Regions from separate parts of the Pseudoalteromonas sp. NC201 genome, predicted to be linked through region 2. Evidence: predicted binding sites of a transcription regulator. Region 2 holds the regulator's gene; the other holds the start of a gene.
The links. Region 2 encodes LexA, which represses DNA repair genes until DNA is damaged. Its sites were predicted from a motif close to TACTGTATNNNNATACAGTA; they were not measured.
Positions count from the first base shown of each region.

Region 1: a site for LexA is predicted at 1,810-1,829, ahead of PNC201_RS05005 (DNA topoisomerase III). Genes of this name have one in related genera too.

Region 1 covers NZ_CP022522.1:1,217,483-1,221,918, forward strand. The annotation lists gene PNC201_RS05000 (methyl-accepting chemotaxis protein) at 1-1,735, shown strand, start outside; gene PNC201_RS05005 (DNA topoisomerase III) at 1,839-3,761, shown strand; gene PNC201_RS05010 (tetratricopeptide repeat protein) at 3,840-4,436, shown strand, end outside.
Region 2 covers NZ_CP022522.1:3,812,004-3,816,439, forward strand. The annotation lists gene ctaD (cytochrome c oxidase subunit I) at 1-380, opposite strand, end outside; gene coxB (cytochrome c oxidase subunit II) at 380-1,522, opposite strand; gene lexA (transcriptional repressor LexA) at 1,883-2,497, opposite strand; rRNA gene rrf (5S ribosomal RNA) at 3,583-3,696, opposite strand; rRNA gene PNC201_RS16760 (23S ribosomal RNA) at 3,813-4,436, opposite strand, start outside.

The DNA of each region.
Region 1 (4,436 bases), 1.5 Mb from region 2:
CAATGATGCCAGTAATCAAGGTGGTTCGAGTCACTCTGTGCCGGGCGCTGGTACCTTAGAGCTCTACTTTACTCAAGAAGCCAATGGTCCGATGCAACAAAAAGTTGAGTCGGCAGAAGAAAAATATGCCGATGCAATCAATGAGTTTGGCCTACGAGAAGCCGAGTGGTATCTGTGCGCAAAAGATAAAGTAGCGCCGTGTATCATGGAGCCCTATTTATATGAAATTTCTCCGGGCAACAAAATGCTGATGACCTCATTGACCACACCAGTCGTGGTCAATCGTCAATTTAGAGGCTTAGTGGGCGTGGATGTAAATTTGCCGATTTTCCAAACCATGGTCGACGAGCTCTCAAACTCGCTTTACTCAGGAGCCGCTAAGGTAACCTTGTTAAGTGAGTTGGGTCTTGTTGTGGGTTCTAGTCACTACAAGAATTTAGCCCGCCCACTTGCTGAGTCGACAAAGTCAGATAGGGCTGAGGTGTTAAAATCGCTGCACACAGGTTCTGGGATTAAAGAGCTTGGTGAAGACTTAGTCGTAGCGGTACCGATTAAAATTGCGTTACCAAACACCACTTGGTCTCTAGTAATCGAACTACCTAAGGCAATTGCACTTAGTTCTGCCACAACGCTGCAAAGTCAGCTGGAGGAGTCGACAAACTCCGTTGGTCGCTGGATGCTCATTATCGGTATTGTTATTGCTGTTATTGGCATTGCCATTGCGGTGGTATTAGTGAACACAATTATCGGCCCGCTTACGCATATTCAGGAGCGGGTAGAGAACTTAGCTTCTAGCGAAGGCGATTTAACGCATGAACTAGAAGTGAGTCATCATGCTGAGTTGATTGCCTTGGCACATGGCTTTAACCGCTTTACTGATAAACTACGAAAGATGATTGATGACCTCAAAGGTCTTGCTGAATCTTCCTACGAGCAGTCGCATCGAACAACAGAAGCCGCGATAAACATCAAAAACAAAGTCGCTAATCAGCACTTAGAAATAGATAGCGTAGTTACTGCAATTAACGAACTCAGTGCAACTGCTTCAGAGGTGGCTCGGGCATCGGAAAAAGCGGCTGCAAGTACGAATCAGGCCGCAGATCAAGTTCAGCAAAGCGAACAAAGCATCATTAAAACGACCGAAACGGTGCAATCAATGGCGGATCAAGTTATTGATGCGAAACAAGCGGTCGTGAAGGTATCTGAGCGCAGTGATGATATTTCCAAAATACTAGAAGTGATCAGAGCCATTGCAGAACAAACTAATTTACTGGCCTTAAACGCAGCAATTGAAGCGGCAAGGGCGGGGGAGCAAGGGCGCGGCTTTGCGGTTGTTGCCGACGAAGTTCGAGCTTTGGCGTCAAAAACACAAGCATCGACGGACGACATTAGTAAACTAATAGATAACCTACAGAGTGAAGTCGCGAACTCAGGCCGGATCATTGAGAGCTCTGTGCAGCTAGGTGAAGACGCAGTGAGTTATTGCCAAGAATCGGCTAGGTTAATGAGTACGCTAGTTGCTGAGCTGACAAGCATTTCTAACGAAGTAACACAAATTGCTACGGCTGCGGAAGAGCAAAGTATGGTTACCGAAGAAATTAATACGAATACGACGGGCATTTCAGATGCCGCTGCTGAGCTTTCGAAGTTCGCAGATGAAGTAGAGCAAGCAGCCAGTTCAATGACGCTGATAGTCGAACAAAAACACAAGCAACTTAATTTATTAAGAACGTAAGTTTGTTGGTTTGCAAAGAGACTGGAGACAGTCTCTTTGCAGCTATGGTGTTTTTCGTCAAAATTCACTATGATAACTGTATCTATATACAGTTAAGCTAATCATGAAACTCTATATCGCAGAAAAACCCTCTTTAGGCCGAGCAATCGCCGATGTCTTACCAAAACCACATAAAAAACAAGATGGTTATATAGAAGTCGCGAATGGTGATGTGGTTTCTTGGTGTATAGGTCACCTGTTGGAACAAGCAGAACCTGAAGACTACGACGTCAAATACAAAAAATGGCAGTTTCATGATCTACCAATCGTGCCGACTCAATGGCAGTTCAAAGCAAAGCCAAAAACAAAAAAGCAGCTTAGCACTTTAAAAAAGTTACTCACAAAAGCCGATGAAATCTACCATGCTGGAGATCCTGATAGAGAAGGGCAATTGCTCGTGGACGAAGTATTTCAATTTGTAAACTTGCCTGAACGGAAAAGAGCAACGATCCGACGCTTGTTGATCAGTGATTTAAACCCACAAGCTGTGAAAAAGGCATTGGCTTCGACACGTTCTAATCAAGAATTTGTTCCTTTAAGTGTATCTGCACTTGCAAGAGCTAGAGCGGATTGGCTATTTGGGATGAATTTAACCAGAGCATTTACGTTGGCCGGGCAAAAAGCGGGAGTGAATACTGTTTTGTCGGTTGGCAGAGTGCAAACTCCGGTACTTGGTTTGGTTGTTAGAAGAGATCTAGAAATAGAGAACTTTGTATCTAAACCATTTTATGAGGTGATTGCACACATCAATAAACCAAATTGGGGTGTTTTTGAAGCTAAGTGGGTACCAAGTGAAGCATGTAAGCCCTATATGGACGAAGATGGGCGTGTTCTGGTTAAGGCCTTAGCCGAAAACGTTGCGGATCGGATCAGTCAAAAGCAAGCAACAATAAATAAGGTTGAAACAAAACCAAAAAAGATAAACCCGCCGTTACCCTATAACCTTTCTTCTTTGCAGATTGACGCAAATAAGCGCTACGGTTTATCGGCTCAGCAAGTGTTGGATATTTGTCAGGCACTTTATGAGAATCATAAATTGATCACTTACCCTAGATCAGATAACCGTTATCTACCACAAGAACATTTTGTTGAAAGAGAGCAAGTCATTGCGGCTGCCGAGCACAATCAGGGAATAGAAAGTAAGTTTATTAAGTTAGCTGACATGAATCTAAAAGGAGCGTGTTGGAATGATAAAAAGGTAGAAGCGCATCACGCTATCATTCCAACCACTAAAAAGCTCCGCAGTGCTCAGCTTGGGCATAGAGAGTTACAGGTCTATCAACTCATCTCTGTACAGTATCTTGCGCAATTCTTTCACCCCTACCGCTACAACGAAACTAAAGTGGAGTTGGAGATTAGTGGTGGTCAATTCAAAGCACAAGCGAAGCAAATAACAGATCAAGGATTCAAGATACTGTTTAAAGGTCATGAGGTAGAGAAAGAAAGCCTATTGCCGGAGTTACAGGTGGGAGAGCAACTTTTATGCGAGAAAGGTGAAGTTAAAGAAAAACAAACTCAGCCGCCAAAGCATTACACTGAAGCTACCTTATTAGGTGCAATGACAGGTATTGCACGGTTTGTTTCCGATCAATCTATCAAAAAGGTATTGAAAGACACTGATGGGCTTGGTACTGAGGCGACGCGGGCCGGAATTATTGAGCTTTTGTTTAGACGGCAGTTTCTTAGACGAGAAGGTAAGACGATATATTCTACGGCGCTGGGAAAGGCATTTATTCAAACCCTACCTGAGTCACTTTCATTACCAGATAGAACTGCGCTCTGGGAGTCATTGCTCGGAAAGATCGCCAATAAGGAAACGTCGTATAATCAATTTATGCAACCGCTTTGTGATGAGTTAGGTGGATTTATTGACGGCGCTCAGTCTATCAATACGAATGCACTGAAAGGTGTTCCTGTACCTGCATTTAAAAAGCGTGGTGCAAGAAAGGGGAAATTTACCCGAAAGAGAAAGCCAAGCTCTGCATAATTGTTTTCTTGGCTTGGTTGTAAATTCAGATAGTGTCACTATATCAACCATATTAATTACTCAGACAGAAAATAGAATATGAGCAATAAAATCCAACTAACCCCTGAAAACATTCAGCAAGTAATAACCGATCCAAATCCAGAGAAAGTGTTATTGCTGACCTTTTATAGCAATCAAAATCCTGAATGTGTTCAGCAAGACCAAATATTGGAGAGGATAGCGGCAGCTTATAGTGAGCATATAACCGTAGGCGTTATTGATTGTGATGTCCAACAAGCGCTGGCATCTCAACTCGCTCAGCAAATTGGTTTACAAGCTTTGCCAACGATTGTGATTTTAAAAGGTGGTGCGCCAGTAGATATGCTGGCAGGGGCAAAAACAGAAGAAGAAATAAAAGAAGCTTTGTCTGAGCATTTACCATCACCTGAAGTTATTTTACTTGATCAAGCGAAGCAGTTCCTCGCAAGCGGTGACCTAAATAATGCCTTTGGTTATGCGAAGAAGGCATACGACATTGACAGTAGTAACACTCGGGTTAAGTTGGTGTTTGCGGATATCTGCATGCAAATTCAAAAATTTGATGAAGCTCAAGCGTTATTAGATTCTATAAATGAAGAACAGCGAGACCCATATTACTACAATTTAGTCGCTAAATTGGCGCAAGCTGCGGCTGCA
Region 2 (4,436 bases):
ATCAGTAAAATTGCAAATGCAAAGGGTAGTATCCAAAAACTCCAGTTATTCATTCTCGGTAACGCCATATCAGGAGCACCAATCATCATTGGGATCATCCAGTTGGCAAGACCTGTAAATGCGGGCATTACTGCGCCAAATACCATTATTAGTCCATGCACGGTCGTCATTTGATTAAAAAAATGCGGATCTACAAGCTGTAACCCAGGTTGGAAAAGCTCGGCTCGGATCACCATCGCCATAGCACCGCCAATTAAAAACATGGTTAGTGAGAACAATAAATACAGTGTTCCAATGTCTTTATGATTGGTGGTAAACAGCCAGCGCTTTAAGCCTTTGGGAGCTGTATGGTGTGAATGTTCGTCTACGATGGCACTCATTACTTACCCTCCTCTAGTGCATCTATCTCACGCTGTATTTGGCTTGGCTGAATAACATCGCCAGTGTCATTACCCCAGCTATTTCTTTTATAGGTGATCACCCCCGCGATCTGCTTAATTGTTAATTGCTTTGCGAAAGATTGCATCGCAGTTCCTGGGCGACCTAAAAGTAGAATATCTATATGAGCTTTAATATCTCCAGTGACGACTTTACTTCCTTTCATTGCAGGGAAGACTCCTGGTAGCCCAAGCCCAGTTGGTTGATGGCAAGCTGCGCAATAAGCCATGTAAGTTTGTTCCCCAACCTCCATTAACTCTTCTTTCGAAAGAGTTTGTTGCGCAACTGCCTGTGACTCCGCCTCTGCTTTTGCTTTTTCAGCTTTAGCATCGTTAAGCCAACTATCAAATTTATCAGGACTTACGGCCTCGACGACGATTGGCATAAAGCCATGATCTTTGCCACATAATTCAGCACATTGGCCTCTATAAATTCCCTCATCGTTTACCTTTGCCCATGCCTCATTTATAAATCCCGGATTGGCATCCTTCTTCACCGCAAAATCAGGCACCCACCAAGAATGGATGACATCATCCGAGGTCATCAAAAAGCGGACTTTCCTATCTGTAGGAATAACTAAATGCTTATCAACTTCAAGCAGGTAATTTTCATTTTTTTCTTTAAGATCACTAATTTCATCTTTCGAAGTAGAGAGCAAAGAATAGAACTCAACATCATGCCCCATATACTCATAGTGCCATTTCCACTGAGAGCCTGTGACCTTAATGGTCAGATCAGCTTTACTCGTGTCTTCCATAGCAATAAGCGTTTTTGTGGCTGGTATTGCCATACCAATGAGTATCAGGAAGGGAATTGCAGTCCAAAGTATTTCCACTTTGGTGCTTTCATGAAATTGCGCTGCAACAACGCCTTTTGACTTTCTGTGTTTTATAAGCGCCCAAAACATAATCCCAAATACAATCACTCCAATGACACAACATATTAGAAATATGGTCATGTGAAGCTCATACACTTGATGACTAATGTCTGTAACACCTTGCCTCATATTGTAAGCGCTGTTAGCAAGTGAGGGCATGGCGATTAGCACCGCGATGAATGCTACAACTAATCGACAAATTTTCATTTGACGTCTCCTTCAAGACAACTCGTGGTTGTCTCTTGTTATTATTGGATGACTGTCATATTGTCTATTTGTACATAGACTTACTGCACGACTATTAACCAATTAGTCAAAAAACAAACAAATTGCAAGATTTTCGAGAAGACCGACTTTAGAATCAAAACTGGGGACTATAGGGAGTAAAACGAAGAATGATGAAAAATAGTGTATAAAGATCAGAAAACTAAAAATATTACTAAATGATTAAAGTCACTATAATTATCTAACTTTCACACAGTTAGAAAAGTTAATTATTACTTTCTAAACAAAATATAGTTAAAGCAAGCGCAACTTTATATTTAACGCTACGCTCGCTCTCATAAACTACATCCAGTCTGCACTTCGGATAACACCGACAGCTAACCCTTCAATGGAGAAATTTTGATGTTCTAGATCTACTTCAATCGCTTTAAATTCTTCATTCTCAGCATGTAAAAAAACTTTCTTTCCTTTCTTTTCAAGGCGTTTAACAGTCACATCTTCTTCTACACGAGCAACTATCACTTGCCCATTTTCTGCCACTTGAGTTCTGTGAACAGCCAATAGGTCACCATCTATAATACCAATATCCTTCATGCTCATACCATTAACTCTCAAAAGGTAATCAGCATTAGGTTTAAAAAAACTAGCATCTACATTACAGTGGCTTTCTACATGTTGCTCTGCCAAAATAGGCTCACCAGCAGCAACACGACCAATAATAGGCAAACCAAGTTGTTCTGATTCATCCTCTACAAGTCGAATCCCTCGGCTTGCGCCTGGGACCATTTCGATAACTCCCTTTTTCGCAAGCGCTTTCAGGTGCTCTTCCGCTGCATTTGCACTCTTAAAACCCAAAGCATCAGCTATTTCAGCACGAGTTGGAGGCATGCCTGTATCTTTTATGAATACTTTTATTAATTCAAAGATTTGTTCTTGTCGTTTTGTTAGAGGACGCATTAACTGGTATTCCATACAGTGGTTTATTTACTGTAAGTATATACAGCTCAAAAAAAATCGCAAATGTTTCTTTCTTCGCCATATTTTAAGTGTATTTATTGATAGCATTAATTAGATCAGCATTAAACAAGAATCGAAGTCTGTGCTTCAGAGCATAACCTACGACTCTACGAAATAAGGATTATTAAGATTTAGGGCTGATAAATCACCTCCTACCATTTTGCACTGTGCTGATACTGTGGTGGGAGCGCATTTACTTAGGTTTAGAAAACCTGGCGAGGCTTTTTATATATCAAATTTCTATACCTCAAATAGCAAAAAACCCGTCGCTTGCTACAACGGGTTTTGATGTACATGGGTGTTCCACATTATTTTTGAGCCGAAACTTTCATTGCAAGCCATCGGCGGGTGAACCACCTCCCACCATGTTACACTGTGCCTATACTGTGGTAGGAGCGAGTTTACCTCGCGAGGTTTTTTCGGAATTTCATTGCAACCCCTCGGCGGGTAAACCGCCTCCCAGCATGTTGCACTGTGCCTATACTGTGGTAGGAGCGAGTTTACCTCGCGAGGTTTTTTCGGAATTTCATTGCAACCCCTCGGCGGGTAAACCGCCTCTTAGCATGTTGCACTGTGCTGATACTGTGGTGGGAGCGAGTTCACCTCGCGATGTGTTGATTGGCTTGTGAGGCTTTCTATATCCCGAAATTATAACCCCCAAACAACAAAAAACCCGTTGCATCTCTGCAACGGGTTTTGATGTACATGGATGTTCGAATGTCGATGAAGTTCATGGATGAACGCTTTTCATCAACCTCTTATTTGGCCCTGGCTCGCTACGAAGTAGGATGTTCTCATTTTTTAAATAGAGAGTCACATGGGTGATCCACACTATCATTGACCGGGGCCGACCCTTCGGCTGTTTTGTTTCACTTCTGAGTTTGGGTGACGAGAAACCGAAGCACCGCTTCGCAGTTCGAGGAAGTGAGCACAAGGACGCGCGAAGGGGAGATGCTACATGGAAGTACTTTACCCCAAGCAGAAAAAAACCCGTCGCATTACTGCAACGGGTTTTTCTTATAAGGCCCTGACGATGTTCTACTTTCACATGGGAAGCCCACACTATCATCGACGCTGTTTTGTTTCACTTCTGAGTTCGGCATGGGGTCAGGTGGGTCCAAAACGCTATGGTCATCAGGAAATTCTGTTCATTAATGAAGTATCCTTCATTAATATAAATCCGGAAAAAGCTATTAAATTCTTTGTCTACTTTAGTCTATTAACTTCTGTCGCTTATAAACCACTTTGGCGTTGTATGGTTAAGCCTCACGGGTAATTAGTACGAGTTAGCTTAATGCCTCACAGCACTTCCACATCTCGCCTATCAACGTTGTAGTCTTCAACGGCCCTTCAGTTGACTCTAAGTCAAAGTGAGAACTCATCTCGAGGCCTGCTTCCCGCTTAGATGCTTTCAGCGGTTATCAGTTCCGAACGTAGCTACCGGGCAATGCAATTGGCATCACAACCCGAACACCAGCGGTTCGTCCACTCCGGTCCTCTCGTACTAGGAGCAGCCCCTCTCAATTCTCAAACGCCCACGGCAGATAGGGACCGAACTGTCTCACGACGTTCTAAACCCAGCTCGCGTACCACTTTAAATGGCGAACAGCCATACCCTTGGGACCGACTTCAGCCCCAGGATGTGATGAGCCGACATCGAGGTGCCAAACACCGCCGTCGATATGAACTCTTGGGCGGTATCAGCCTGTTATCCCCGGAGTACCTTTTATCCGTTGAGCGATGGCCCTTCCATTCAGAACCACCGGATCACTATGACCTACTTTCGTACCTGCTCGACGTGTCTGTCTCGCAGTTAAGCTTGCTTCTACCATTACACTAACCGTACGATGTCCGACCGTACTTAGCAAACCTTCGTGCT